3 regions of the Peribacillus sp. NPDC097284 genome follow, and region 2 is predicted to be linked to each of the others. Evidence: predicted binding sites of a transcription regulator. Region 2 holds the regulator's gene; each other region holds the start of a gene.
What was found. Region 2 encodes LexA, which represses DNA repair genes until DNA is damaged. Its sites were predicted from a motif close to CGAACATATGTTCG; they were not measured.
Positions count from the first base shown of each region.

Region 1 (10,816 bases), on a different contig from region 2:
CAATATGTTTACACTTGGTAAAACTCCATTAGCGAATATTTTAGGCTTTCCATGCTTATCCGTTGCTTGTGGTTTTACTTCGGAAAATCTTCCAGTTGGACTTCAGTTTATTGGAAAACCTTTCTCCGATCAAAGGGTACTTCAAATTGGTGATTGTTACGAAAAATCGGTGCAATGGGTTCAGGCATTGAAAAATAATCAGGTTTATATGAATGCAAGTGTTGAAAAATTCTTGAACGATGAGAGGCGATTACGATGAAATTTACGATTGTGGATAGGGAAACATGCATTGCATGCGGTGCTTGTGGAGCAGTTGCGCCTGAAATATTTGATTATGATGATGAAGGGATTTCATATGTTATTCTCGATGAAAATGAGGGCACAGCCCAAGTGCCAGAAGATTTAATTGATTCATTGGAAGAAGCACATGAAGGATGTCCAACTGAATCGATAAAAATTGCTGAAGATCTTTTTAGTGGAAATGCCTTAAAGTACGAAGAAGCCATTTAAACATTTCATATTTATTAGGAATAACGAATGTAAAAAGTATTGGATTAGTCGTCAAGTTTAAAGAATTAATTAGTGAATATGAAATTGGTCGTGACGATTACCAGGAATTAGTCAATTGGCTGGATCAATTAGGTAAGTCAGGGGAAATTCCATTGTTTATGGATGTGTTTTTTGAAATTCATGCTCTTCAAGAGATGTATAAGAATGTAAAAGGAACAGAACTAACGATTTTAGGCCCTTATTATATTGAAAATACACCTGAGATTAGAAATCCAGGAGTTATTTCACAAAGACAAGATGAACCAGGAGACGTTCTCTTTTTTAGTGGTTCAGTAAAAGATGTAGATGGCAGCCCATTAGTAAATACAAAGATTGATAATGTGGCGAGCTCATGCAACCGGTGAGTACTCTCACTTTGCTGAAGGAATTCCTAATTTCAATATTCGATGTGTTTTCTATACAGATGAAAATGGAAATCTTGAAGTTCAAACGAGAGTTCCGGGGAATTATTCCATTCCAACAGATGGATCTTCAGGGCAATTTTTAAAGTGGATTGACCATCATGCATATCGACCAGTACATCTTCACTTGCTTTTGAAAAAACTTGAAAATGGAGATAAATTAGTTACACAAATTTATTTTAAAGATGATTCATATTTGGATAATTGACGTAGCACAGGGTGTAAGAGGGACATTAATTACAAAACTTGAAAACAAGAAAACCCAAAAGTTATGTTAGATAAGAATTAAATAAACCATATTATACAGCTCATTTAGATTTTGAATTGAGACTTCAAGATACATCACATCTTAACAAACAGTTAGATTACAATCGTTAAGAAATAGGAATGAATGCAGCAAGAATGTATGAGAGAAGTATGGTTTACCACACAAAAGGGGCCATAGATGGTGGAGCAACTTTACCAGAGCTAGTTGAGTATCTCATTGTTCCATACTTATATAACGGGGCACAAGTATTAAAAATAGGGATAAAGTCACTAGAATATGCACTTTCACTAAAAGGAATCGAAGTTGAGGAAGAGAGGGTTTAATTAATAAGGAGTTTTATAGAGAAGAGGAAAATATATGATTCAAAAAATAGAACATATCGCTATCATCGTTTCAGATATGGATAAATCAATCGAATTCTATACGGAAATATTGGGATTTACGGTACGACTTAGAGGAAGTGGATTAAAGCGTGAGATGGCTTTTTTATATTTAGAGGCTCAACCTCAAATAGAGATCGAATTAATTCGAGATCTATATCCTATTGAAAAATATAACGAGGTAGGACTAGTCAACCATCTTGCTTTTACAGTAAATGATTTAGCTGAAGCTATTAATTATTATGGTGAAAAAGGAATTAGATTTATATCTACTGAGCCGAAACCAACTCTTGAGGGAGGTCGTATGATATTATTTCATGGTCCTAATGGAGAACTTCTCCAATTTGTAGAGAGAGCATAAATTGAGTAGAAGAGACAAACCTTTTTCTTCTTTAAGTCTTTATTCTAAAATCCGCTATTTTAATCAATGCAGGGTGCTCTTGAATTTTTTCGTGTAGGTTTAGAAATAATACACAATTAATAACTCAACATTAAACAAAATAGTTTTACAAGTTCGATAATAAGCAAATTAATTAATGGGAATATTTCTCAAACCTCCTTAGATTGCATCAAAAGTAGCCAATTATACAGGGATTAAGGGATGTATCCCACCTAATCTATTAAAGTAGATTAAAAAGTAGTTTCAAGACCTAATAACATGTAAGCGGAATCTACTAATAGAAAAACATAAACAAATTATCTAGAAAAGTATATTGTTCCCAATATATTTACAAATAAAGTTTAATAAGGTTAAACAAGGGTGGTTTTAATGATAGAAGAAAACAAGTTATACGATTTCACCATCATTGGTGGTGGTCCAGTTGGATTGTTTACAGCATTTTATGGTGGGATGAGGCAGGCTAAAGTGAAAATCTTGGAGAATCTCCCTCAACTTGGGGGTCAGCTGTCGGCCCTTTATCCTGAAAAATTCATTTATGATATTGCTGGTTTCCCTGGAGTAAGAGCCCAGGAGTTGGTTGAAAATTTAATAGAGCAAATGAAAGTATTTGAACCAACAGTTTGCCTAGAAGAAGCAGTTGAAATGATTGATAAGCAAATAGATGGTACTTTTAAAATCACAACAAACCGAGATGTTCATTATTCTAAGTCAATTATAATTACAGCTGGAAATGGAGCTTTTCAGCCTCGTAAATTGGATCTAGGAGATTCGGTAAGCTTTGAAAGTAGTAATTTACATTATTATGTGGATGACATGAACAAATTTAAGGGCAGAAAAGTAGCGATTTTAGGTGGTGGTGATTCAGCTGTTGATTGGGCTCTGATGTTAGAACCTATTGCAAAAAAAGTAACCTTAATACATCGAAGAGATAGATTTCGCGCTCATGAACATAGTGTGGAACAATTGATGAATTCTTCAATCGAAGTAAAAACACCTTATATCCCCTCTAGACTAATAGGTACTAAACGGATTTCTCAAATCGTTTTAGAACACTCGAAAATACTACAAACAGAAGTAGTGGATATTGATGATTTAATAGTAAATTACGGATTTGTCTCTTCTCTAGGTCCAATTAAAAAATGGGGTTTAAATATAGAGAAAAATGCAATTGTAGTTAATTCTAAGCAAGAAACAAATATACCAGGCATTTATGCAGCTGGAGATATTTGCACCTATGAGGGAAAAGTTAAATTAATTGCATCTGGTTTTGGTGAAGGTCCAACTGCAGTTAATAATGCCAAAGCTTATATTGATCCTAAATCGAAACTACAACCGCTGCATAGTACTTCTTTGTTTATCTAAAGATAGATATCTTAACACAAGGTGATATTGAGAAAATCTAAGAGCTAGATACGCAGCTCGTCGTGAAGACCGTCTAAAGAAATTAAACGAAGAGATTCAAAATAATGGTGTACAAGCTATTTATAAAGTGGCAGATGTAACTTCAATTGAACAAAAGGAAGAGTTGGCTGTGTATGCTCTTGAAAAACTTGGGAAAATTGATGCATTAGTCAATAATGCTGGGTTAATGCCCCAAGCTTTTCTATTTATGAAAAAAATGATGAATGGGATAAGATGATTGATGTTAATTTAAAAGGTGTTTTGTATTCCATCGCTGCTTTCCCTTCCTTCGATGATGGAACGTAAATCCGGTCATATTATTAATCTTTCTTCAGTTTTGCGTCAAGAAGAAGCGATGAGTGGCACGAATATCCGCGTTACAAATGTATCTCCAGGGGCTGTAAACAGCGAATTGTTAGAAACTACTACTGATCAAGAATCAAAATCAGGCCTAGATGAATTTTATAAAATAGCTATTGATGCTGACAGCATTGCTCTTGCAATCGCCTTTGCAATTGAGCAACCATCTGATGTAGCTATTAATGAAATGATAATTCGCCCAACGGTTCAAGTAGGTTAATATTATCTATTTAGCAGCCCCATCTATGCACTTTGGGTCAGTATTCTCTCAAATGGGTAATATAAAAAAGGATTAAACGTCTTCTAACGAAGTAATTGATACTTGTACTAGTTGAATGAGCTTCCGTTATCTACCGATACTTGCTATTAAATAGACCTGATCAGAATATGACTATATTCTGATCAGGTCTATTTTTAAAAGCATCTTTAATGCGGAGTGATGGCAAGCTTTTCGTTATGGGTGATAATCGACTCGAAAGTGAAGATAGCAGGCACCTAGGTTATATTTCAATGGATAAGGTAGTAGGCAAAGTCGATGTAAGATATTGGCCAATACAAGATTTTAATGTGGATTTTATAGGTGAATGACTGTGGGAGCCCTCTATAGGAAGGGCTTTTTTTTTGAACGGAATACGAACGTATGGTTGGTGTTCGTCGTTAGAAAGCGGTAAACTATAGGGAAAAGAGTCATAATTGGAAGAAGAATCGTGTCAAAAAATAGACAGTATTTCTGGTATGATAGGTCTAGAGATATTGAAATAAAAAGGGGGGGAAACAGATGTCACTCCGGTTTTTAATTGGAAGGTCGGGCACAGGTAAAACATCGAAGGTATTGGATGAAATCCGCAACGGGCTAATGGAGAATCCTGAAGGGAATCCGATCATCTATCTGGTTCCTGATCAGATGACATTTTTATCAGAATATAAATTAATTAAGACGCCGGGACTCGAAGGAATGATTCGGACGCAAGTATTCAGTTTTAGCCGGCTTGCATGGCGAGTTCTCCAGGAGACAGGTGGCATGAGCCGAATCCATTTGGACAGTGTCGGCGTTAATATGTTGATACGGAAAATCATGGAGGATAAAAAAGATGAATTGAAAATGTTCCGCCGATCAGCGGACAAGCAAGGATTCGTCTCCCAGATGGAGCAGATGCTTGCCGAATTCAAGCAGTACTGCATCCAGCCGGGTGATATTCGGAGGTATTTGGACGAAAAGTCACCGGGTGGTGGTGGAGTACAAGATAAATTATCTGATCTTGAGCTCATTTATCAGTCATTTGAGGATGAAATGATCGGAAAATATTTAGATTCAGAGGATTATTTCACTTTACTGATAGAAAAAATGGCAGAGTCTTCGTATATAAAAAATGCAGATATCTATATAGATGGTTTTTACAGTCTGACGCCACAGGAATTAATGATCGTGGAAGAAATGATGAAGCTATGTAAGAGTGTGACCATCGCATTGACGCTCGACCAGCCTTATAGGCAATTTGCGCCGGATGATCTGCATTTGTTCAGGCAAACGGGAAATCTCTATAACCAGCTTTATCAAGCGGGACAAAGAACGGGGGTCTTTATCGAAGAGGACCACGTTCTGAACAGCACGGCGAAGTTCAATCGAAATCCTGGGCTGAAACACCTTGAAACATATTTTGCGCTTCGTCCCGCACAGAAGTACGATCAGCCATCTGGTGTAACGATTGCTCAGGCCGTTAACCGCAGAGCGGAGATTGAAGGGGTGGCTCGGAACATTTTGACGCTTGTCAGACAAGGTCAGTGCCGTTTTCGCGATATTGCGATTCTAATGCGAAATGGGGATGCCTACGAAGATATCCTCCAGACGGTCTTCCGTGACTATCAAATTCCGCTTTTCGTGGATTCCAAGCGGACGATGCTCAATCATCCATTGATTGAGCTGATCCGGTCGACACTTGAGATCATCAATGGGTTCTGGCGTTATGAACCGGTCTTTCGTGCCATTAAGACCGAACTTCTATTTCCCCTGCAACAAAGTCATGACAGAATGCGCGAACAAGTAGACAAGCTTGAGAACTACGTGCTTGCCAGGGGAATCAAAGGGGCTGGATGGACCACAAAAGATCGTTGGACCTACCGTCGATTCCGTGGATTGGAGCTTGAGGACCGTCCCCAGACGAGTAAGGAAATGCAACTGGAGCAAGAGCTCAATGATTTGAAACACCTATTTACAGAGCCCATCATTAAGCTATCAAAACGGGTGAAGAAGTCGGCGAATGGAAGAGAATTATGCGAGGCCCTTTATTTGTATTTGGAAGAATTGCATGTACCGGAAAAATTGGAAAAGATGAAGCTTGAAGCAGAAGAGGATGGCGATCTGGTGTCAGCCAGGGAACATGAACAATCGTGGAATGCGGTTGTTGATTTGCTTGATCAATTCGTGGAACTGTTAAGTGAAGAGGAAATCTCGATGAAACAGTTTGCAATCATTATAGAAGCAGGTCTGGAATCATTGGAATTTTCCTTAGTGCCACAGGCAATCGATCAAGTCCTTGTCGCTAATCTGGACCTGTCCCGATTGGATGACGTGAAGACGGCTTTCGTCATTGGCCTGAATGAAGGGGTCTTACCAGGAAAAGCCGTTTCTGATGGAGTGTTTTCCGATAGTGACCGCGACATGCTTTTGGCGAGCGGGCTTGATGTTGCTCCAAGTTCAAAAGTTCGTCTTTTGGATGAGGAATTCACGGCCTATAAAGCCTTCACTACACCTTCGGAATCCCTTTATTTATCTTATCCACTCGCTGATGAAGAGGGAAAATCCCTTCTCCCGTCCTCTTATTTAAAACGAGTGAGGGATGTATTGCCGCATGTGAACGAGGCTTTTTATATGAACGATCCATCTGATCTGCCTGCCGGGGAACAGGTGAAATATGCAGCGAACTCAGAAGTGGCCCTGTCTTATCTGGCTGCGCAATTACAGTTGAAAAAACGGAACTACCCAATCCATCCGCTTTGGTGGGATGTCTATAATTCCATCATGGAGGACGAGACGGTTGGACCGACAGCCACTAAGGTGCTATCGAGTCTTTTTTACCAAAATAAAACCATGAAACTATCAGAGGAAACGAGTAAGCAATTATATGGCGAAACCATTCTGACTAGTGTATCGAGAATGGAAATGTTCAATAGCTGCCCGTTTTCCCATTATGCCGCACATGGCTTGAAACTAAGGGAACGACAGGTTTTCCGTTTGGACGCACCGGATATCGGTGAGATGTTCCATGGGGCGTTAAAAATGATTTCGGATTATTTAAATGAGCATGATATCCCGTGGTCTTCTTTGACCAAGGAGCAATGTTTGGAGTTGGCTAGGAAAGCGGTGGAACAGCTTGCACCAAAGCTCCAGAATCAAATCCTGCTAAGTACGAACCGCCATCATTACTTGCGCAGAAAGCTGGAGCATGTGATTGGCCGGGCTTCGATTGTCTTGAGTGAACATGCCAAGGTTAGTGGGTTTGCCCCAATCGGTTTGGAACTGGGCTTCGGAAAAAATGGAGAACTGCCCCCACTTTCGTTCACTTTGAAAAATGGGACGAAAATGGAATTGATTGGTCGGATAGACCGTGTTGATAAGGCCGATGAGGATGAGGGTGGCGTCTATTTGCGTATCCTTGATTATAAATCGAGTGAAAAGGAATTGAACATGAGTGAAGTCTACTATGGGCTTGCCCTGCAAATGCTGACCTATCTCGATATTGTCGTTTCACAATCCCAATCGCTTATCGGTAAAGAGGCGATTCCAGCCGGTGTCCTTTATTTCCATGTTCATAATCCGGTCGTGAAATCAAAAGGCATGCTTAGCTTGGATAAAATCGATGAAGAAATTTATAAGAGTTTTAAAATGAACGGCCTAGTATTAGATCAAACCAACGTAATCAAGATGATGGACACGTCCCTTGATATAGATACTTCCAGTAAATCGGATGTCATACCTGCCGGATTTAAAAAAGACGGTTCTCTTTTAGCGGCCTCTAAAGTGGCCAGCCGTGAAGACTTCTCCTTGCTTAACCAGCATGTTCGAAAGGTCTATCAAGAGTCAGGTGACCGAATGGTCGACGGGGATGTTGGCATAACCCCATATAAAATGAAAGAAAAAACGCCATGTACTCTCTGTTCATTCAAATCCGTCTGCCAATTCGATCAGTCGCTCGAAGAGAATCAATTTAGGAATTTGCCACAGAAAAAGCAAAATGATGTTCTCGATTTATTAAGGGGGGAGGGTGAAAGATGAGTAAAACGATGATTCCCGCCATTCCTGAAGGCGTGACATGGACAGAAGAACAATGGAAAGCAATTTGGGCGAAAGACCAGGATATTTTGGTGGCCGCCGCTGCAGGCTCCGGGAAAACAGCGGTGCTTGTCAACCGGATTATCCAAAAGGTCATATTGGAAGATAATCCAATCGATGTGGATGAGCTATTGGTGGTGACCTTCACGAATGCATCGGCCGCCGAAATGCGCCATCGAGTTAGTGAAGCATTAGAAAAGGAAATCAATGAAAATCCCCATTCACAGCATTTGCGTAAGCAGTTAAGCCTGATTAACCGTGCGTCCATTTCCACGCTTCATTCTTTCTGTTTAGAAGTGATCAGGAAATATTACTATTTGACGGATATTGATCCTGGATTCAGGATTGCCGATTCCACGGAAGCGCAGCTTCTGCGCGATGAAGTGATGGAAGAACTTTTCGAGGAGCAATATGGCCAAGGTGACAATGAAGCATTCTTTAAATTGGTCGATGCCTTTACAAGCGATCGAAACGATGATGCACTGCAAAATATTGTCCGGTCATTGTATGATTTCTCCCGTTCGAATCCAGATCCCGACCAATGGCTAAATCATGCAGCCCAGATGTATGATCTGGCGGAAGGGGCAGGGATAGATGATCTTCCATTTATCGAGTCCCTACAATTCGATATTGGTTTGCAGTTGGATACGGCAAAGGATTTGTTGGAGCGATCTCTAGAATTGACAAAGGTTCCGGGTGGTCCTGCTCCAAGGGCAGAAAACTATTTAGCCGATCTTGATTTGGTCGCGAAACTGGCCCGCGTGAAAGATTCTTCCTGGAATGCTCTTTATGAAGAAATTCAAAACGTGAAGTTTGGAACGGCAAAGCGTTGTACGGGAGAAGATTTTAATAAGGAAATTGTGGATGAAGCCACGAAGCAACGTGATAAAGCGAAGAAAATTATTAAATCTCTGCAAGAAGAGCTTTTTTCACGTAAGCCTGAAAGCTATTTACGTGATATCCGGGAATTGAAGGGGTATGTCGATACACTCATCATGCTCGTAAAACAGTTTGAACAAAGGTTCTTTGCTGCAAAGTCCGAAAAGAACTTGGTCGATTTTGCCGATTTGGAGCATTATTGCCTTGATATTTTGACGGGTGAAACCATAGATGGGGAACGCACGCCGTCAGAGGCCGCCATTGAATATCGGAATCAATTCAAAGAGGTGCTTGTCGATGAGTATCAAGATACGAATCTAGTTCAGGAATCCATTTTAAGATTGGTGACGGCAGATGGTGAATATAGTGGAAATCTGTTCATGGTGGGCGATGTTAAACAATCGATTTACCGTTTCAGGCTTGCTGAACCGAATTTGTTCCTTGGAAAGTATGCGCGCTTTACCCATGATGGCGCTGATTCGGGATTGCGAATTGATCTAAACCGTAATTTCCGGAGCCGGAGAGAAGTGCTTGATGGGACGAATTTCTTGTTTCAGCAACTAATGGGGCTGACTGTCGGTGAGATTGATTATGATGAGGATGCGCAATTGAAAAAAGGTGCGCCATATCCCGAAGATAAGGAATATCCCATTGAACTTCATTTAATTGATGGAGCAGCAGATACAAGTGAAGCCGGACAGGATAACGAGGATTCAGAGGTAGGTTTTGAAGCCGAGGAATTGGAAAAAGCGCAACTGGAAGCTAGGATGATGGCGAGGCTCATAAAGCAGGCCATAAACGAGAAACAGCAAATCTATGATACGAAAACCAAGCAATACCGTTCTGCAACATACCGTGATATGGTCATTCTTCTTCGTTCTATGCCATGGGCTCCGCAAATTATGGAGGAATTCAAGAAGCAAGGGATTCCTGTCTATGCCAACTTGTCCTCTGGATACTTTGAAGCTACCGAAGTTGCTATCATGATTTCTTTATTGAAAGTAATAGATAATCCGCAGCAGGATATCCCATTGGCATCCGTTCTCCGCTCTCCGATTGTAGGAATGGATGAGGAGGAAATGTCTCAAATTCGTTTATACCACACAGGTACGTATTATGAGGCGCTAGCCGATTTCTATAGGAAGGGTGACCCGGATGAGCATCCGGACCTATATCGTAAAGCTTCTACCTTTTATAAAAAGCTGGTGAAGTGGCGGAAACTGGCTAGACAGGAAGCGTTGTCGGATTTAATTTGGCTTTTGTACCGCGAAACCCAATTTTACGATTTTGCTGGTGGAATGCCAGGCGGCAAACAGCGTCAGGCCAATTTAAGGGCATTATATGATCGGGCCAGACAATATGAAGCGAGTTCATTCCGTGGGCTCTTCCGTTTCTTGCGTTTCATCGAAAGAATGCAGGAGCGTGGAGATGATTTAGGTGCGGCACGGGCTTTAGGTGAACAGGAAGATGTCGTACGCCTGATGACGATCCATTCCTCAAAGGGGTTGGAGTTTCCGATTGTATTCATTGCAGGCCTTGCGAGACAATTCAATATGATGGATTTGCGGAAGCCGTATTTATTGGATAAGGATTATGGATTTGCGGCGAAGTATGTCAATTCCGAGTTACGGATAACGTACCCATCACTCCCACAGCTTGCTTTCAAGAAAAAGAAACAGTTGGAGTTAATTGCCGAGGAAATGCGTGTTCTCTATGTAGCGTTGACGAGGGCGAAGGAAAAGCTCCATCTGATAGCCAGCATAAGTGATGCCGAAAAAACACAGCAAAAATGGATAAGTCAAGCAATGCATGGGGAATGGCTCCTGA
Region 1 covers NZ_JBIWCZ010000014.1:51,136-61,951, reverse strand. Annotated here, with positions in the region: gene ACIQXU_RS18370 (amidase) at 1-259, shown strand, start outside; gene ACIQXU_RS18365 (ferredoxin) at 256-510, shown strand; gene ACIQXU_RS18360 (dioxygenase family protein) at 663-914, shown strand; gene ACIQXU_RS18355 (dioxygenase family protein) at 889-1,179, shown strand; gene ACIQXU_RS18350 (hypothetical protein) at 1,359-1,562, shown strand; gene ACIQXU_RS18345 (VOC family protein) at 1,597-1,980, shown strand; gene ACIQXU_RS18340 (NAD(P)/FAD-dependent oxidoreductase) at 2,389-3,381, shown strand; gene ACIQXU_RS18335 (SDR family NAD(P)-dependent oxidoreductase) at 3,476-3,658, shown strand; gene ACIQXU_RS18330 (SDR family oxidoreductase) at 3,716-4,000, shown strand; partial or broken gene lepB (signal peptidase I) at 4,222-4,368, shown strand; gene addB (helicase-exonuclease AddAB subunit AddB) at 4,559-8,053, shown strand; gene addA (helicase-exonuclease AddAB subunit AddA) at 8,050-10,816, shown strand, end outside.
Region 1: a site for LexA is predicted at 4,414-4,427, ahead of addB (helicase-exonuclease AddAB subunit AddB). Genes of this name have one in related genera too.

Region 2 (10,816 bases):
GAAGCTGATTTCTTTTTGTCCGTCCATATTAATGCCGGTGGTGGACAAGGATATGAAGATTATATTTATACATCCACTAATCAGGTTACTAAAAAGTACCAGGATAATATCCACGCTGAAATTCTGAAACTTGTGGATTTGAAAGATCGTGGGCAAAGAACGGGAAATTTACATATGCTTCGGGAATCCACTATGCCTGCTTTATTGACTGAAAATGGCTTCATCGATAATGTTTCTGATGCCTCTAAGTTGAAAAAGAGTGCTTTTATTGAAAATTTAGCTCAAGGACATGTCAATGGAATCGTTAAATCATTCAATTTGAAAAGGAAAGAGGAGGTACCAAGTAACACTCACACGATTGTAAAGGGTGATACTCTTTATAGCATTGCCATAAAATATGGAACAAGTGTGTCTAAACTTTTAGCTCTGAACCCTAAGGTTAAACCCAATTACCTTGAAATCGGTCAAAAACTGCGAGTGAAATGATAGCTCTGGATGGTGAATGAAACAATATCAAGTACTTCGAGATACCACACTACACACCATATCTAATCCCTTCTCTTATTGAGATTAAAGAAGTTGATTAAGTGAATTGTAGAAATGGCTGTCATATATGTAGATAATCTGAAAATATCGTTGGTGAAATCAAAAAGGTGCCGAAATGTTTTATCATGGGCAATCCCATTTATTGAGAATGGTTGTTTTATGCTTATTATTCGCTTTTTATTCCAATAAATATAATGGTCACTCCTATAAAGATGCATGAAACTTTAAAGAGGGAAAGCTTTTCGGTCATCCCGAATAAACCAACAGCTGTTGTACTAATAAGTATTATAGGTCCAACGAGTGCGAGGGAACTATTCACAACCAACGCTTTTTCGATATCATTAAGTCTTAACATGAGTATAGCTGCGAATATTTCTATACTTCCCGAAAGCAAACGAAGTAAACCCATTATAAGAACGGCTTTTTCAAAAGCTATAAACATGATTTTCCCCTCCGAACTTTTGTGCACGTTTATCTTATGAATCTATTTTAAAAAATAGGACAACTTTATCCTATCCCGGTGGTCGTTCCATTTGAAAATACCATCGTTATGGACTTTATGAAGGGGGTCAGGTGGAAGTCAGGTGACACGGTATCTTTCTTGGCTAAACAGTACGATAGCCGATAGATACCAATATATATATATATATATAATAAAAGTCGGTCAGAAATTACGTGTTAAGGAGTATGTCAACGGAGAGAAAAAGTAGGAAATCTTATGAGTGTTGTACCAAGCGCTATATCTTTCATATTGACGGTATGTCCTCAATAGCCTAGGATGTAATGGTATTCGTTTGAAGGAGGGCCCCATATGACTTATAAAACGCTATTGCTTACTCTCCTGTTCTCACAGGGGTTATTCTTTGGTGGTCTACCTATTCTTCTTCAACTCTTATTCTATTTGAACCCATGGGTGATCATGGTTGTATGGGTTTGTATTGTAGTCTCTGTGTTGATGATCGTCTTATTGGTCAGGGGGGAAACAATAAAACTACCCCGATTGTATTGGCAGGTAGCGATAAGTGGTTATAGTTTCTCTTTGCTAGTTTTACTTTTCTTCCGACCTGAAGGACAGGAATATTCGTATAATATTATCCCGTTTTCTACAATCAGCCCTTATTTAACTGGTGATTCGAATTGGCTTGTTTCTTTTTATAATCTAAGTGCAAATGTAGGATTATTCATTCCATTTGGATTGTACCTGCTATCCAGAAAGGGAAAAAAGATGACCGGTATTCCAAAATTTTTTATTCCCTTTTTCTCAATATCAATCATAGAAATATGCCAGTATGTTTTTCAAAGAGGAAGTTTGGATATGGATGATCTTATTTTGAACCTTATTGGGGTATATTTGGGATATTTCTTGTATCGTTGGTTCGTGAAAGTGATAGATATTATCCCCGCAAAGCGGAGTACATAATGAAAATCCGGTAGGGTTCAGTAACATACAGTGTTGACGAAAATCAAAAAAAGCCAGCTTGTCCATGATAGGAGAAGCTGGCTTTACATTTGTTAACGTAAGCCTTTCATAAAGCCTTGAATCTTTGGTGATATTGCCAATAGGATAAATCCTAAAATCAATGAAGTGATTCCGATAGCCCCGAAATAGACCATTTCCGTGTCCGCAGAGTAAAATCTTACAATTTGAGCATTTAATGCTTGTGCTGCTGCATTGGCTAAGAACCATAAACTCATCATTTGTGCTGAGAACGCAGATGGAGCAAGTTTAGTGGTTGCTGACATACCAACGGGTGACAAGCAAAGCTCTCCAATTACTACAAGGAAATAACTAAGTACAAGCCATAATGGGCTAACTAATGAACCGGCTCCTCCAAAATAAGAGGGAACCAAAATTACTAGGAATGATAAACCAGCAAAGAATAGGCCAATTGAAAACTTTTGGGGTATAGTTGGCTGACGTTTCCCTAATTTAACCCATAACCATGCGAATAAAGGTGCTAAAGTAATGATGAACAATGGATTTAAAGATTGGAACCATGCTGGTGAAATGTGAAAACCTGCAAATTCTAACTGTGTCCGTTTATCAGCATAATTTGCTAAAATAGTTGAGCCTTGTTCTTGAATGGCCCAAAACATGACCGCTGCTATAAATAAAGGGATATAGGCTAGTAAACGTGAACGCTCAACAGATGTTGTTTTCGGACTACGGTACATCACAATAAAATACATAGTAGGAATTAGAATTCCAAGGATACCAACAAGGCCGATAAAGCTATTAAGTGTTAAGAGACCATTTGAGATAGCGATTGCACAAATGATGGCAATAATTAAAATAGCTAGCCCAATCTTGGTGTAAACAGATTTCTTTTCATTCGGAGCCAAAGGATTGACAGGGGTTATTCCTGCAAGTCCCAGATTTTTTTTCTTTGTAGCCATGAAGACGATTAATCCAATAAACATACCAACGGCTGCAATACCGAATCCAAGGTGGAAATTGTACTTCATTCCAACTGTTCCGACAATAAGCGGAGCAATGAATGCACCCGTGTTTATTCCCATGTAGAATATGCTGAAACCAGAATCTCGACGGTTATCGTCTTCTGCATATAGCTCCCCAACAATACTGGATACATTTGGTTTTAAAAGACCTGTACCTATAACAATTAGTATCATGGAAACGAAGAACATGGAAATGCTGCCCGGTATGGCAAGTGCAATATGACCAAGCATAATCAATATACCGCCGTAAAAAACGGCTTTCGATGTTCCGAAAATCCTATCGGCTAACCAGCCACCAATAATTCCGGACATATATACTAACGATCCATAGATGGATACAATGGCTAGAGATGTTTTTTCATCAAGACCTAATCCACCTTTAGATACCTCATAATACATATAGTATACAAGAATGGCCTTCATACCATAATAGGAGAAGCGCTCCCAAAACTCCGTGAAGAAAAGAGTGAATAGTCCTTTAGGGTTTCCGAAAAAACCTTTTTGAGGAATGCTATCCAAAATTTTCTGTTTATTTATTGATGATGACATACATTCTCCTCCTTTTATTATAGTATAATAACTTTTCTTAGAGCAGTTGTAAAGAATATTTAGTGTATTTTAACAATAGTTCTTAATAAGGTGTGTTTATATCCTTTTTTTGTGAAATACAGGACTATTGAAATAGCATAAATAGGTAATAAGGTATATATTAGGAGTCTAAAATTCGATTAAATCCACTTTGAAATGAAAAAGTACTATTTAGTCTGATATAAATCCATAAAGCGGTAAATTAGAATTTCGAATTGTAAGACCATTCAACTAACTATGGAAATCTGATTTTAAATGAATGTGTAGGAAAAATGATGATGAATAAGGTTGAAATTTTAAAAAATATAGTAGGAAATAGTGTGAAATATTGAAAATAGGAATATTGTCATATCGACAAAAGAAGCTAAAATACTTATTCTGGTATAGAAAGCAATTTAATTGTTTTCTTTTTTACCATGTGGTGCCGCCAGACAATTGCAGTTGTCTGGCGGCATTTATTATTATAACCAAATAATAATTTTCAATCATTCCTACCGGATGGTTTTTTTGTGGTAGGGAAAACGGAAGATCAAAAACACTAAGGGGCTGTCCCAAAAGGGGTAGTTACACTGAAATTGAATAAATGGTAAAAGGCAGAAACGTTGATTTAACAACATTTCTGCCTCTTTATTTTTGCGAAGCTCACGGAATAAGAACTTTTTAGACAGCCCCTTTTATAGTACCTACATAGGTAGAAGTATATAAACTGCCGATATATTCATGGAATGTAGAGCTTAAAGTGATTTTCATAAGTCACAAGTCTGTTCTATTAATAAAAAAATTTCATAAATTTTAGAGAAAGGAGGTGGTTATTTTTGGAGCTAATTTGGATGTTAATTGTTGGTGGAATAATTGGATGGCTGGGAAGTCTGATTTTAGGAAGGGATATGCCGGGTGGAATTATTGGAAATATCATTGCTGGATTTGTTGGAGCATGGCTTGGTACTGCAATATTAGGGCCAATCGGACCTGAGACAGAAGGGTTTTACATTGTGCCTGCGTTACTGGGTGCCATAATTGTTGTGTTTATTGTATCCATTATCATGAGAAATACAAGATGGAGGTAGAAAGCAGAGGGTACAAGATTGAATGAATTTGCCAGAATCACGTGTAGATGGTTTAGAGAAAGCTGATCTATATGTGTCCATTATTGCTTGTAAATGCTGTTCAACAATACTGGACAGTTTTTTTGCGTAATAAAATAAAGGTTTTCGATCGAAGGATCCATCAGTGTTTAATCAATCCGAATGATTATCAGAGTTCCTAAAAGAAACTAAAGCTGTTTTAAGTGCGGCGTAATTACCGATACTGGCGTATCCGTAAAACCATCCCATAAAAATCCCTGTAGTCAAGTGATGCCGATGGCTTATGAATATAGAAAGGATTAAACCAAGACATAAAGCAATAGTGGGTACGTAACTTCGGGGGATAGGAAAGAGAAACTTTATAATTTGGGTCAAAATCATGATAGTTGGAATGGCAATTACAGCATCCCAAAAATTCGTATGTATCGTCGGAAAATCCATAGTAACACCACTTTCAAAAAGAAATGTCTATTGAACTAATTTCACCGGATATAAAAGAATTATACCTTGTTTATTTGACTCGGTTTATTGATCAAAGCTCTTTTGATATTACAATTATATTTAGATTCATCATAACATGTAAGTTAAGTGGCTTAATCTAATCGACTAACATCTCTATTAAAATATTATAGTATTCTTTCTGTCATATACATGGGATGAAATACATAGACTTAAAACAATAAAAAAAAGCGCAATTTGCGCGCTTTTAATGAATTTGCCTATATAGCCCGATCACTCTTCCAAGAATGGTTACATCTCTTAGAATGATAGGTTCCATATTGGAGTTTTCTGGCTGAAGCCGTATGTAATCCGGTTCCTTAAAGAATCGTTTAACGGTGGCTTCATCATCTTCCGTCATGGCCACGACGATATCTCCGTTATTGGCATTGCTTTGTTGTTTTACAATGACATAATCTCCATCATGAATTCCTGCTTCAATCATACTTTCACCCATAATTTCAAGCATGAACACATGATCATCATGTGGAACCATACTTTCAGGAAGAGGGAAGTATTCCTCTATGTTCTCGATGGCAGTTATCGGCATACCTGCGGTTACTTTTCCGAGAAGTGGTACGTTAACTACGTTTGTTTTTGGAATGTTATTAGATTCTTCTATATTTAAAATCTCAATGGCCCTTGGTTTAGTCGGGTCGCGTCTGATTAAGCCTTTGCTTTCCAAACGAGATAAATGTCCATGTACAGTCGAACTTGATGCAAGTCCTACAGCTTCGCCAATCTCTCTAACGGAAGGTGGATAACCTTTTTGACGAACTTCATCTTTTATGAAATCAAGAATATCCTGCTGCCGTTTTGATAGTTTAGTCATATACGCACCTCTTCTCTATAATTCTTTGCTATATTATAGCATGGCTCTACATGCTATACAAACATAAGTTCGAATTTGGTTGTTGACTGAAACAAACGTTCGTATTATAATTCAATCATCAACTAAAAACGAACGTACATTCGCTATGGAGGGATATTAATGAAGACATTTTGCAAAAAAAATATTTATACGATTCTATTAGCAGGATTTGTATTTATCTTGTCTATTTTATTCTCTTTCACATTAGATAGTAATCAAAATAGGGATTTCCTTTCGATTGAAATTAACGAAGGTGATACTATATGGGAGATTTCAGAAGAATATGGTCAAACCGAATTGACAAAAAAAGAATTCATTGGTTGGATAGAAGAGTATAACGGTGTAAGGGCGGATACTATTAAGGCAGGTCAAATCATTGTCATACCAGTTGAAAGTGAAAAAGTAGTCCAAAGTTTGGCTAGTAAGCAGTAAAGGTAGGTTCATATGAAAGCAGTCATCTATTGTCGGGTAAGTACAGAAAAAGAAACACAGGAAACCTCGCTAGCTAGGCAGGAAGAGGAATTAGTGAAGTTAGCAGAACATAATGACATGGAAGTCGTTTCAATAATAAGAGAGCAGGCAAGTGGTTACGAACTGAACCGTGACGGGATATTTGACATGCTTGATCTTTTTAAGACAAAAGAAGCGGATGTTCTCTTGATTCAAGATGAAACTAGGTTGGGAAGAGGAAATGCTAAAATTGCCTTGTTTCATGTTGTACTTAAAGAAGGAGTGAAGATTTTCACACTTTCTCATGATGGTGAGTTAGAGTTATCGGACTCTGATGCCATGGTTATCCAAATTGTTGGTATTGTAGAAGAATATCAACGTAAACTACATAACCTGAAAATTAAACGTGGTATGCTTAGGGCCGTTGAAAATGGCTACCGGCCCCAGAAAAACCTGAAGAACCAAAGAAACTCCACTGGTAGGGATCGTAAAGAAGTACCCATAGAAGAAATTGTGAAACTGCGTTCGAATGGATTAACTTTTGCGGAGATTGCGGCAACACTGAGAGGCTTTGGCTATGAAGTGTCAAAAGCAACGGTACACCGCAGATTCTTGGAATACCAGCAAGGTACACCGGAGAATCAATCATAGAACTTGTAATTTCACTTTTTTTTTAATACCATGTCAATATCCGTATATATAAAGGAGAAAAATTATGCTATCAAAAGAAAAAATGGCTCGTATCAATGAACTTTCTAAAAAAGCTAAGGGAGAGGGCTTAACTGTAGAAGAGGCGAAAGAGCAAACTTCCTTACGAAGTGAGTATTTGGAGACATTTAGACGTTCAATGGCTGATACGCTAGAAAATGTTAAAGTTATCGATCCAGAAGGTAATGATGTCACGCCTCAAAAAATAAAAAATATTAAAGAAAAAAAAGGTTTACATTAACCAATAAGGACTGATGATGGCCCCATCATTAGGATTACTCATGAGGAATGTAAAGTGAAAAAAGAGAATGCATCGATGTATGTATTCTCTTTTTTTGGTTTAACCTAACCTTGGTAAATCCTTAATTAGTAGAAAATTGAATTAGCTGTGCAAGAAATGGTTATTTTAGTTGTGATATTAAGTTAGTCAATATAATATAAAGAGGTACACTACAGGAAGGGATGTTTTACACATGTTAGATAAATTAGATGCACTTTCTATTAATACAATTCGTACATTATCGATCGATGCAATTGAAAAGGCTAATTCAGGTCATCCAGGCATGCCTATGGGTGCAGCTCCCATGGCATATAAGCTGTGGACTGATTATATGAATCATAACCCGAAAAATCCTGATTGGTTTAATAGAGACCGTTTTGTTTTATCGGCAGGACATGGTTCCATGCTATTATACAGTCTCCTGCATTTATCAGGTTACGGCTTGACAATGGATGACTTAAAGGGTTTCCGTCAATGGGGAAGTAAAACTCCTGGGCATCCTGAATACGGACATACTGCTGGTGTAGATGCCACTACTGGACCACTTGGCCAAGGGATTGCAATGGCTGTAGGTATGGCAATGGCAGAACGTCACTTGGCTGAAAGCTACAATCGTGATTCTTATAATGTGGTTGATCATTATACATATAGTATTTGTGGGGATGGAGACTTAATGGAAGGCGTTTCAGCTGAAGCTGCTTCTTTAGCAGGCCATCTTCAGCTAGGAAGACTTGTCGTTTTATATGATTCAAACGATATTTCTCTTGACGGAGATCTTAGCCAATCATTCAGTGAAAGTGTAGCAGACCGTTTTAAATCATACGGCTGGCAGTATCTGAGAGTGGAAGACGGCAACGATTTACAACAAATCGCAAAAGCCATTGAAGAAGCAAAGACTGATGAAGCTCGTCCAACCTTAATCGAAGTGAAGACAGTGATTGGTTATGGTTCTCCTAACCGCTCTGGTAAGTCTGCTGCTCACGGTGCTCCCCTTGGTGCTGATGAAATGAAGTTGACAAAAGAAGCTTACAAATGGACATTCGAAGAAGACTTTTATGTTCCGGATGAAGTATATGCACACTTTAATGAAGCTTGTGTAGAAGCTGGAAATAAAAAAGAACAAGAATGGAATGAACTATTTAATAAATATAAAGAAGCGTACCCTGAGCTCGCAGAACAGCTGGAGCTTTCTATAAAAGGTGAACTACCTGCAGACTGGGATCAAGAAATTCCAGTTTATGAAGAAGGCAAGACATTGGCTTCGCGTGCTTCCAGTGGAGAAGTATTGAATGCATTAGCGAAAAAACTACCTAGCCTTATTGGAGGTTCAGCCGATTTAGCAGGTTCAAATAATACATCCATCAAAGGTGCTACAGATCTATTGCCTGGAAATTATAGTGGACGTAATATATGGTTTGGTGTACGTGAATTCGCTATGGGAGCAGCATTGAACGGGATGACGCTACATGGTGGCATCAAGGTTTACGGTGGAACATTCTTCGTATTCTCTGATTATCTACGTCCATCGATCCGAATGGCTGCCTTAATGGGACTTCCTGTAACATATGTATTCACTCACGACAGTATCGCTGTTGGTGAAGACGGACCGACACATGAGCCTATTGAACAATTAGCCTCATTACGTGCCATGCCTAATCTTGGTGTGATTCGTCCAGCTGATGGTAATGAAGTTGCAGCAGCTTGGAAGGTCGCTATTGAGTCTAAAGATAAACCAACGGCACTTGTGTTAACACGACAAGGGTTACCGACAATCAAAAACACATCAGAAACTGCTTATGAAGGTGTGTTAAAAGGTGCGTATGTTATATCAGACGCTAAAAAAGAAGTAGCGGATGCATTGCTACTGGCTACTGGTTCTGAAGTTCATCTAGCTGTCGAAGCACAGCAAGCATTGTCGGAGGAAGGAATTGAAGTTTCCGTTATCAGCATGCCATCGTGGGATCGTTTTGAAACTCAATCCAAGGATTACAAACAAAGTGTAATCAACCCGGCTGTCAAAAAACGTCTGGCTATCGAAATGGCTTCACCTTTTGGCTGGGACCGTTATACAGGGGATGAAGGTGAAATTTTAGCCATTAATCATTTTGGCGCTTCAGCTCCAGGCGGTAAAATTATGAAAGAATTCGGCTTTACCGTTGAAAATGTAGTAGCTCGTGTGAAAGAGATGCTTGTTAAATAATTGAGTAAGACATGACTGACACCTATTTATGAGGTGTCAGTTTTTCTTATATATCAGTAAATGAGGACTTATTTAAAAAAATCCCATTCGACAAAAAAAGATGAAAATTTCTCCAGCAAACAACATATCTTGTTGTTTTGTCAAGATATAATAAGAATAATTAATTATCGATTAAATGTGTCAAATGGGTAAAGGTTTATAAAGGTTCATGGCAAAAGACATTACGTTTTAATATCTGTTCATAAATTGAGATCCTAGGGAGGTATAGGCTAATGAGAACCTATCAGATTTTTTTGATTGAAGATGAATTCGCCCATCATTATTATGGTAGGGAAAAGCTTTTCTTCAATTTGTTTTTGGAGTATATTCAAGCAAAGGGTGGACTAAGGAGTATTTTGCAAAAACAAATCGAATATGTCACCAAGACAGTTCCCGTAATCCAATTGCAGGCTGTTATTGAACAGCGGTTAAAGAAAAAGATGAATTTTTGGTCGCAAAACGGTAAATACTATTTAGAAAAAACAAGTGGAACAAGCAAGGCGGCCTTAACTATTGAGGGTGAATCCATAATACTTAAATCTGAGGGTGACGCTGAAGCGGAGACTGCTTTCTTTGAATGTATTCGCAAATGCGAATCAGGTTTTCTAGCCATTGATTTTGAACATGAAAAGTATGGTTGGTTAAAACCGATTAAAGAAAGAAAATTTGTCTAAATGGGGGACTTTTCGCTAGCGGGTATTGTATAATAATATTTGGTCTAGTACACTGATGTTAGACAACATGAAGGAGGAAATAGTATGTGGGTTTACATTCTAGTTGGCGTACTAGCATTGATTTTGGGAATAGTGCTAGGATTTTTCATCGCTCGTAAATACATGATGGATTACTTAAAGAAAAATCCGCCAATTAACGAACAAATGTTGAAAATGATGATGATGCAAATGGGTATGAAACCGTCCCAAAAGAAAATTAATCAAATGATGAGTGCTATGAATAAACAACAAACCAAATAAAACCTTACGTAACAAGGTTTTTTGATGGTATATCAGTACAAAGATGAAGTTCAAATGGACAGGATAAGTCACAGACTGAATCCTTCCTTGGATTTTTCTTTTTATTTGGTTAATCCT
Region 2 covers NZ_JBIWCZ010000010.1:84,537-95,352, forward strand. Annotated here, with positions in the region: gene ACIQXU_RS16555 (N-acetylmuramoyl-L-alanine amidase) at 1-486, shown strand, start outside; gene ACIQXU_RS16560 (YqhV family protein) at 713-988, opposite strand; gene ACIQXU_RS16565 (VanZ family protein) at 1,358-1,966, shown strand; gene ACIQXU_RS16570 (peptide MFS transporter) at 2,059-3,555, opposite strand; gene ACIQXU_RS16575 (GlsB/YeaQ/YmgE family stress response membrane protein) at 4,425-4,661, shown strand; gene ACIQXU_RS16580 (hypothetical protein) at 4,833-5,120, opposite strand; gene lexA (transcriptional repressor LexA) at 5,386-6,009, opposite strand; gene yneA (cell division suppressor protein YneA) at 6,169-6,480, shown strand; gene ACIQXU_RS16595 (YneB family resolvase-like protein) at 6,493-7,149, shown strand; gene ACIQXU_RS16600 (DUF896 domain-containing protein) at 7,214-7,447, shown strand; gene tkt (transketolase) at 7,680-9,686, shown strand; gene sirA (sporulation inhibitor of replication protein SirA) at 9,959-10,399, shown strand; gene ACIQXU_RS16615 (YneF family protein) at 10,484-10,699, shown strand.

Region 3 (10,816 bases), on a different contig from region 2:
TGGAGTGATGGATGATATTTACAAAGGAGGAAATTTAGTGTCTGATCAACCAAAAGAGACGAATAATGAATCGGAAGAAACCTTGACCAACCGACAAGGGCACCCCATAACGAATAATCAAAGCATCCGGACTGTTGGAAACAGGGGACCAAGTACATTAGAGAACTACGACTTCCTGGAAAAAATGAGTCACTTCGATAGAGAGCGGATTCCGGAGCGGGTGGTACATGCACGAGGTGCAGGTGCACATGGATATTTTGTTCCGACAGGCAAGGCGGGAGACGAGCCGGTTTCTAAATATACGAGAGCAAAGGTCTTTCAAGAAGCGGGTAAAAAAACACAGGTCTTCGTCAGGTTTTCTTCGGTCATTCATGGGGGAACCTCCCCTGAAACATTACGTGACCCTCGTGGATTTGCCGTTAAGTTTTATACGGAAGATGGAAACTGGGATTTAGTAGGGAACAACCTCAAAATATTCTTTATCCGCGACGCCATGAAATTTCCCGATTTGATCCATGCCTTCAAACCCGACCCTGTTACAAACATTCAGGATGGCAGAAGGATTTTCGATTTCTGCTCAAGTTCTCCGGAAACCTTCCATATGATCACCTTCTTATTTTCGCCTTGGGGCATTCCGGCTAGCTACCGCATGATGCAAGGTTCCGGGGTCAATACGTATAAGTGGGTGAATCAAGAGGGGGAAGCAGTCCTGGTCAAGTACCATTGGGAACCAAAGCAAGGGATTAAAAACTTGACGCAGAAAGAAGCGAATGAGATTCAGTCGACGAATTTCAATCATGCTACACAGGATTTATATGAAGCAATCGAAAGTGGGGATTACCCAGAATGGGATCTAAATGTACAGATCATGAGTGATGATGCCCATCCTGAACTGGATTTCGATCCATTGGATGATACGAAGATTTGGCCAAAGGACCAATTCCCATGGCTACATGTCGGCACGATGGTTTTGAATAAGAACCCGGAAGATTATTTCACTGAAGTCGAGCAGGTTGCTTTTGGAACGGGAGTCCTTGTAGACGGGTTGGATTTCTCGGATGATAAGATGCTCCAAGGCCGCACATTCTCGTATTCGGATACACAACGTCATCGCGTAGGGGCAAATTATCTGCAACTGCCGATCAATGCACCAAAAAAACGGACGGCGACCAATCAAACGGGCGGCCAAATGCAGTATGAAGTGGGTAGAGGAAACCAAAGTCCTCATATCAACTACGAACCATCGACTGTAGGAGGATTGAAAGAGGCTGAGCAGACGGGTAAAGAGTATACCCCTTTTGTAGAGGGCAAACTGGTCCGTGAAACGATAGATCGCCAAAGCAACACGAAACAAGCAGGTGAAACGTATCGTGAATTCGAGGATTGGGAAAGGGACGAATTGATCTCCAACCTAGTGGATGCACTCGCACCTGCCGATCCACGCATTCAAGAGAAGATGATTGCCCTTGCAGAAGAGGCCGATAAAGATTATGGCCGTCGTTTGAAAGAAGGATTAGCGGCAGCTTCCCAACATACCGAGTCTTCCAAACCAATGGGTGGTACGGACAATCCAGAGGAAGCGGTCGAAAAAGGTCATGACGCCGATCCATATTAATAGGATGCAAAAAGTGAACTCCCTTCCTTGAAGGGGGTTTCCCTTTTGTATACCGCTTGTTCGTTTTGCAGGAAATAGATTGGCAAAAAACCAAGGAATCATTTAAACTGTAACTACTCTATTTTTCTCTTACAAAGGAGATGAAAAAATGATTAAATTTCTTTCAGCCCTTCTATTACCCGGTCTTCTAGTCATGCTATTTTCAAGGGTCACCTATAACTATATTGTAGGTCTTATACTAACGGTTGCATTGATCGCCGCTTCCGCATATAAAGGTTATACACATACGAACTTATTAATAATCATTGATGCACTATCACTGACGGTGGGTTTCTGGTTATCAAAAAGAATGATGAAACGAACAGCCAAGAGCGCCTAATTTATAGAGGTGCTTTTTTTGTCTCGATTTCTATGAAAAGGACTCTTTGACCTGCTAGGTTATAAAATGCGAAACAGAATGTTTGTTCGCTTTTCGGTGGTTTGTTTTGGGGATATTGTGGTAGAATGTGTATATATAGTTCTTTAAACGGAATAAATAGAAGGAATAAATCATATCCCTTTTTTCATATAAAACTAATTCAGTAGGAGGCCATGCTTGGTGAAGGAAACGTTTGAGTTAGTCTCAAAATATTCTCCACAGGGAGATCAGCCAGCGGCGATAGAAAAGCTTGTTGCTGGCATAAAAGAAGGAAAGAGTATGCAGACGCTGCTTGGAGCGACAGGGACAGGGAAAACATTCACTGTCTCCAATGTCATCCAACAAATCAATAAGCCTACCCTTGTCATTGCCCATAACAAAACGTTGGCAGGGCAGCTTTACAGTGAGTTCAAAGAGTTTTTCCCCAATAATGCGGTTGAGTACTTTGTCAGCTATTACGATTACTATCAGCCAGAAGCCTATGTGCCTTCCACTGATACTTTCATAGAGAAAGATGCCAGTATCAATGATGAAATCGATAAACTCCGCCACTCGGCTACATCTTCTTTGTTCGAACGGGAAGATGTCATCATCATTGCCAGTGTATCCTGTATTTATGGGTTAGGTTCCCCGGAAGAATACAGGGAGATGGTGGTATCGCTGCGTACTGGTATGGAGATAGACAGAAATGCACTGCTCCATAAACTTGTAGATATTCAATATGAGAGAAATGATATTGCCTTTCAACGTGGAACGTTCAGGGTCCGCGGAGACGTAGTAGAAATCTTCCCGGCCTCAAAAGATGAACACTGCGTTCGGGTCGAGTTTTTCGGGGACGAGATTGACCGGATTCGGGAAGTCGATGCCCTGACCGGCGAGATCACTGGTGAACGGGAACATATCGCCATCTTTCCGGCATCCCATTTCGTCACACGTGAAGAGAAACTGAATGTGGCCATTCAAAATATTGAAACGGAACTTGAAGAACGATTGGTAGAACTTCGTGAAGATGAAAAGCTTCTTGAAGCACAGCGATTGGAGCAACGGACCCGTTACGATTTGGAAATGATGAGGGAGATGGGTTTCTGTTCGGGTATCGAGAACTATTCCCGTCATTTAACCCTACGCCCCGCAGGAGCCACACCTTACACCTTGATTGACTATTTTCCGGAAGACTTCCTATTGATTGTCGACGAGTCACATGTAACCCTTTCACAGATCCGCGGCATGTTCAATGGCGATCAGGCTCGGAAGCAGGTATTGGTGGACCATGGATTCCGCCTACCCTCTGCGAAAGATAACCGGCCACTCAGATTCGAGGAGTTTGAAAAGAAAGTCCATCAATCCATATTCGTTTCGGCAACTCCAGGACCATATGAATTGGAACATACGCCGGAAATGGTCGAGCAAATTATCCGACCTACTGGATTGCTTGATCCTACCATTGAAGTGCGACCGATTGAAGGGCAGATTGATGACCTGATAGGTGAAATCCAGGAACGGGCTAAACGGGATGAACGGGTTTTAATTACGACATTGACGAAAAAGATGTCCGAGGATTTAACGGATTACCTGAAGGATATAGGAATCAAGGTTCAGTACCTTCATTCTGAGATAAAGACGTTGGAAAGAATTGAAATCATCCGGGAATTGAGGATGGGGAAATATGATGTCCTTGTCGGGATCAATCTTTTGCGGGAAGGTCTGGATATCCCCGAAGTGTCCTTGGTGACCATTCTCGATGCTGATAAAGAAGGATTCCTCCGCTCGGAACGTTCACTCATCCAAACGATGGGCCGTGCCGCCAGGAATGCAAACGGGCACGTCATCATGTATGCTGACCGGATAACGAATTCGATGGAACTGGCCATCAGTGAAACGACGCGCCGACGGGAAATCCAGGAAAAATTCAACAAAAAGCATGGAATCACACCACAGACCATCCAAAAGGATATCAGGGATTCCATCCGGGCTACGCAAGTTGCTGAAGATGGGGAAGCGTATCAGGAAGATCCGGCTATCAAACTGTCTAAGCTTCCGAAAAAAGAGCGCGAAAAAGTGGTGGCAAGCATGGAAAAAGAAATGAAAGAAGCGGCAAAGGCACTGGATTTCGAACGGGCTGCCGAACTGCGTGATTTAATATTAGAGTTAAAAGCGGAAGGGTGACGAAACATGGCAATGGATAAAATTGTGATTAAGGGTGCAAGGACCAACAACCTCAAGAATATCGACGTCACGATACCGAGGGATAAGCTTGTGGTGCTAACGGGATTATCCGGTTCCGGGAAGTCGTCCTTGGCTTTTGATACGATATATGCGGAAGGACAAAGACGTTATGTCGAATCACTCTCGGCTTATGCCCGCCAATTCTTAGGGCAGGTGGATAAACCAGACGTGGATATGATTGAAGGGTTATCTCCTGCGATATCGATCGATCAGAAAACGACGAGCAAGAACCCTCGTTCCACTGTGGGAACCGTAACGGAAATTTATGATTATTTAAGATTGCTATATGCGAGGGTCGGCCGGCCGACTTGTCCGATCCATCATATCGAAATCAGTTCCCAGACGATTGAACAAATGGTTGACCGTATACTTGACTATCCGGAACGGACAAAGCTTCAAGTATTGGCACCACTCGTTTCAGGAAGAAAAGGAACACATGTGAAAGTGCTGGAAGAAGTGAAGAAACAAGGGTATGTCCGTGTGCGGATTGATGGGGAGATGTATGACCTCAGTGATGATATCACCCTTGAAAAGAATAAAAAGCATTCAATAGAAGTCATCATTGACCGGATCGTCATCAAAGAAGGAATCAGGGCAAGACTTGCAGATTCCTTGGAAAGCGCTTTGAAGCTTGGGGATGGCAAGGTCATTATAGATGTGATGGGCGAAGAAGAATTACTCTTCAGTGAGGATCATGCTTGCCCAATCTGTGGTTTTTCTGTTGGGGAGTTAGAACCGAGGATGTTTTCTTTTAATAGTCCATTCGGGGCCTGTCCGGATTGTGATGGTTTGGGTGCAAGGCTTGAAGTGGACCGTGATCTGGTCATCCCGAATAAAGAGTTAAGTCTTCGCCAGCATGCCATAGCGCCATGGGAGCCGACGAGTTCTCAATATTACCCGCAGCTCCTTGAAGCTGTAGCGACTCATTATGACATCGATATGGATATCCCGGTCAAAGACCTTCCGGAAGAGAAACTGGAGAAAATTTTACTGGGATCTGGTAAGGATAAGATCTATTTCCGCTATAAAAATGATTTTGGAAGAGTGCAGGAAGGCCATATTCCGTTTGAAGGGGTTTTACGAAATATCGAACGGCGTTTTAAGGATACGAACTCCGATTATATACGGGAGCAAATGCAGAAATACATGTCGGAGAATCCGTGTCCCACATGTAAGGGGCATCGATTGAAAAAAGAAAGCCTCGCTGTCCTCATTCAAGGTGTCCATATAAGCGAAACAACGGCTTTATCGGTTTCAGACTCCTTGCAGTTTTTCGATAACCTGGAGTTGACCGAAAAAGAAGCCGCGATTGCGAAGTTGATCTTACGGGAAATCCGCGAACGCCTTGGTTTCCTTGATAACGTCGGGTTGGATTATTTGACGTTAAGCCGGGCAGCAGGAACATTATCGGGTGGGGAAGCTCAGCGTATCCGGTTGGCTACCCAGATAGGTTCACGTCTGACGGGGGTGCTGTATATTTTAGATGAACCTTCCATCGGTCTGCATCAGCGTGATAATGACCGATTGATTGACACGCTAAAAAACATGCGTGAAATCGGCAATACGCTCATCGTGGTCGAGCATGATGAAGATACGATGCTTGCGGCAGATTATCTGATTGATGTGGGCCCGGGAGCAGGTGAACATGGTGGAGAAATCGTAGCTGCCGGCACCCCGGAAGAAGTCATGAATCATCCCCAATCATTAACGGGCCAATACCTTTCCGGAAAGAAGTTCATCCCTCTTCCGTTAGAACGCCGAAAAAACGACGGACGGTTCATTGAAATCAAAGGGGCTAAGCAAAATAACCTGAAAAACGTCAATGTTAAATTCCCACTTGGGGTGTTTACATCGGTCACTGGGGTTTCCGGTTCTGGTAAAAGTACGTTAGTGAATGAAATCCTTCATAAGTCTCTAGCGCAAAAACTGAACCGTGCCAAGGCTAGACCTGGGGAATACCGTGAAATTAAAGGGATTGAACATTTAGATAAAGTGATTGATATTGATCAATCGCCAATTGGCAGGACACCTCGTTCTAACCCGGCCACCTATACAGGCGTGTTCGATGATATTCGTGACGTTTTTGCATCAACGAATGAAGCGAAAATCCGTGGGTATAAAAAAGGACGTTTCAGCTTTAATGTGAAGGGCGGCCGTTGTGAAGCCTGCCGAGGTGACGGAATCATTAGGATCGAAATGCATTTCCTTCCTGATGTCTATGTTCCATGTGAAGTCTGCCATGGAAAAAGGTATAACCGTGAAACACTGGAAGTGAAATATAAAGGGAAAAACATTTCTGATATCCTTGATATGACTGTCGAGGAAGGTGTCAGCTTCTTCGAAAATATCCCGAAAATCAAACGGAAAATACAAACGCTATTTGATGTGGGGCTAGGGTATATCAAGCTTGGGCAACCGGCAACCACACTGTCAGGCGGTGAAGCCCAGCGGGTGAAGCTCGCTTCCGAATTGCATCGCCGCTCAACTGGCCGTTCATTTTATATCTTGGATGAACCGACTACCGGTCTGCACGTCCATGATATCGCCAGGTTGCTTGAAGTCTTACAGCGACTTGTGGACAATGGGGATACCGTTCTCGTTATCGAGCATAATCTTGATGTCATCAAGGCATCGGACCATATCATTGATTTGGGTCCTGAAGGCGGAGATAAAGGCGGGACCATCGTAACCTACGGAACACCAGAGGATATTTGTGAAGTGCCTGAATCTTATACAGGGAAATATTTAAAGCCTGTGTTGACCCGTGATAAAATCCGGATGGAAAAATGGATCGAAGAAAAGGAACAAGAGCATGAACATGTTTAAGAGCAAGCCAATTTCGGCTTGCTTTTTGTAGAAATATGGCAGGTTTCTTTTAATTAATCAGTTGATTAAAATCGATTGAACTCCATTATTTCCGGGGAAATGTGTTCTTTCCCTTTTCAGAAATTGTCGCCACTCTTTGTCGATAAATGGAATTGGGATAATTATGAAACTTTTTACCTGTCTGGGCGTATGTATGTGTAAGGTACTCTAAGAAAGTGGGGATGTCTATGCAAGCGGAAAAACAGAGAATATTAGAGATGGTACAAGAAGGAAAGCTGACAGCAGTAGAAGCATTGAATCTGTTGGAGGAATTAGAAAAGGCTAGTTTGGAAAGTGATGCAAAAGAGCAGAAGTTGCAAAATGAGCTATCCACGGTTGTTGTCAATCAGAAAAGTGACGACAGTGCCCAGGATACCTTCAAGAAGAATGTACAATCCTCTAAGGAAAAAATCTTAGGCTTCGTTGAAAGTGCATATAAAAAGATTAAAGAAACGGATTTGGATTTTAACTTTGGGAAATCCGTCGAGGTCAGTCATATTTTTCAACATGATTATGAGTACCTGGATGAAATCGATATCGATATCGCAAATGGGAAAGTGAAAATCGCAACATGGGACCAGCAGGATGTACGAGTGGAATGTCTTGCTAAAGTGTATCGGGTGGAAGATATAGAAAAGGCGAGGGAGACCTTCCTAGAGGAAGTTCACTTCGCAATCGACGCTGGGAAAATGAAGTTCAAGGTCCGTGAAAAGACGATGAAGGTCGATACGGTGTTGTATATCCCGAGCAAGGCCTATGAAGACATTCAGGTTAGGCTGTTTAACGGTGCAATCACTACAGAATCCCTGACGGCAGAGAAACTTAAGGCCAAAACAGCAAATGGTGTCATCCATATCCAACAAGGGAAAGGTGAAACGTGCGAACTTGAAACGGGTAACGGAACCATCACCATTTCAGATACGAATTATGATGAGCTCGAGGCAGAAACATTAAATGGGGCAATTAATGCCGATGGGCACTTCAAGAAAATGGATGTTCAGTCCTTTAACGGGGAAATCGTCTGCAAGAATCAAGCGCAGGATTGTGAAGCAATCCATGCCAAATCGATTACTGGGAAGGTCCAGCTGATTTTGCCTCCAGGAAAGGCGATTGAAGGAGAGTTGAAGTCTAACTTAGGAAGTTTTAACGTAAGCTTAGAGGGAATGACCATCGTCGAAGAAAAAAGTGATGTGGTTCAAAAAGTGCTTAAGTTTAAAACGACTAGTTTTGATGATTCGGTCCTCCATGTGTTCGCCGACACGAAAACGGCAGCCATCACGGTTTCTTAAAAGTAAAAAAAGTGTAAGCCCGCCAGTTAGACTGACGGGCTTTGTTTATGTTTGCTTGGTAATGAAGGCATCATAACCATCTTTGGCCAACTTTTTGACAAGGGTTTCAGCTTTTTTCTTATCCGTGAAGGCTCCGATTTGGACTTTATACAGAATGGTGGAGGAGCTCACGTTTTTAAGCTTATAATGGGCAAGGACGCTTTTGGCGATGGACTCCCCGCATGTTTTCCGAAAGGCTTCCGTTCTTAAAAGGGCGGCCTCCTGTTGATTGGTCATGAACCCACATTCGATTAAAAGGGCAGGGCATTTTGTTTCACGAAGAACCTGGAAGTTTGCCGTCTTCACTCCTCTGTTCTTCAATTGTGTGGCTTTTACCAAATCATGTTGGACCTTTTCGGCGAGGGAGAGCGATTCCTTCGGTTTAGAGGTATGAACATAAGTTTCAATCCCGTTTGCCTCATGCCGTTTCCCTGATCCAGCGGCATTCGCATGGATGGAGAGGTATAGGTCAGCTCCGAGGGCATGGGACTTCCGGATTCGTTCGCCAAGAGGGACGTCCCTTTCATCTTCGTGGGCGTAATGGACCGTGATGCCTTTTGTTTTTTCTAGATAGTGTTTGATGAAGGCAGCCGTCTCGCGATTGAACTCATATTCCTTCATGCCATCGGGAGATCGCTTGCCGGGGGTCGTATAACCATGGCCGGCATCAAGTACGATTTTCATGTGTTATCCCTTCCTTTCGAAATCCTGTATTCTTCATTATAATCAAATGGGAAAGGGGTAAAGTAGCTTCCGGATAGGAAAAAAGAATAAATTGATCATGCGTGGTTTGGTTATTTACAGAATAATGCTAAAATGAAAAAGTATCGCTAAAAATAAACATCGCTCCAAAAAAGGAGGAAAGATATATGGCAAAAGTCCGTACAAAGGATGTAGTTGAAGCATTCGATCTTGAACTTATCAGTGGTGAAGAAGGCATCAACCGTCCAATCGTTACAAGTGACCTTTCTCGACCAGGATTGGAAATAGCCGGTTTCTTCGACTACTATCCTGCAGATCGCGTACAACTCCTGGGAATGACGGAGATGTCGTTCTTCAACCGTCTGAATGAGGCCGATCGAATTCAAAGGATGGAAGAACTATGTAGAGACTATACACCGGGAATCATCATCACTCGTGGGCAGGAAGTGCCTATCGAGTTGATTGAAGCATCGGAACGCGAGTCCGTTCCTGTCATGCGGTCCTCCATGAAGACAACGAGGTTATTCAGCCGTCTGACGAACTTTCTCGAAAGTAAATTAGCTCCCACTACAGCGATTCATGGCGTGTTAGTGGATATCTATGGATTGGGTGTACTGATTACTGGAAAAAGCGGGGTCGGTAAGAGTGAGACGGCGCTCGAACTGGTTAAACGTGGACATCGTCTTGTAGCCGATGATTGCGTCGAAATCCGCCAGGAAGATCAGGATATGCTTGTCGGGAATGCTCCGGATTTAATTGAGCACCTTCTTGAAATCCGGGGACTGGGCATCATCAATGTCATGACGTTATTTGGGGCCGGAGCTGTTCGGAGCCACAAGAAAATTTCCATCGTCATCAATCTGGAACTTTGGGAAAAGAATAAGCAATATGACCGGGTCGGTCTGGATGAAGAGACAATGAAAATCATTGATACAGAGATTACGAAAATCACCGTTCCGGTTCGTCCAGGACGAAATTTAGCTGTCATCATTGAAGTGGCCGCCATGAATTACCGGTTAAAACGCATGGGTGTTAATGCGGCGGAACAATTTTCGGATCGTTTAAATAATGCTATTGCCGATTCGGACAACGATGAATTTTAAGTAAAGTTATCAGAAAAGAGGGGACAAAATGGAGCAAGGAATTCAACCACTAAATCCGATTGCGATTGAACTTGGTTCCATCCAGATACATTGGTATGGGCTGATTATCGGGTTTGGGGTACTACTGGGCCTTATCATTGCCTTAAGGGAATCAGAACGCCGAGGTCTGGACAAGGAACTATTTACGGATATGATCCTGTTTGCAGTGCCCATTGCGATTATATGTGCACGCATTTATTATGTTATCTTCCAATGGGATTATTATTCACAAAACCCCGGGGACATCATTAAAATATGGAATGGCGGAATTGCCATCCATGGGGCATTAATCGGTTCGGTCCTAACCGCCATCATCTTCGCAAAGGTAAAGAACGTATCATTTTGGAAGTTGGCGGATATCGCTGCTCCAAGTTTGTTGCTAGGTCAGGCCATTGGCCGTTGGGGCAATTTCATGAACCAAGAAGCGCACGGTGGGGAAGTAACCAGGGCCTTCTTGGAAAACTTACATCTTCCAGAGTTCATTATTAATCAAATGTACATAAATGGAACGTATTATCAC
Region 3 covers NZ_JBIWCZ010000012.1:38,828-49,643, forward strand. Annotated here, with positions in the region: gene ACIQXU_RS17385 (catalase) at 38-1,615, shown strand; gene ACIQXU_RS17390 (DUF2198 family protein) at 1,764-1,994, shown strand; gene uvrB (excinuclease ABC subunit UvrB) at 2,214-4,199, shown strand; gene uvrA (excinuclease ABC subunit UvrA) at 4,206-7,085, shown strand; gene ACIQXU_RS17405 (DUF4097 family beta strand repeat-containing protein) at 7,313-8,413, shown strand; gene ACIQXU_RS17410 (N-acetylmuramoyl-L-alanine amidase) at 8,459-9,136, opposite strand; gene hprK (HPr(Ser) kinase/phosphatase) at 9,322-10,257, shown strand; gene lgt (prolipoprotein diacylglyceryl transferase) at 10,286-10,816, shown strand, end outside.
Region 3: a site for LexA is predicted at 2,070-2,083, ahead of uvrB (excinuclease ABC subunit UvrB). Genes of this name have one in related genera too.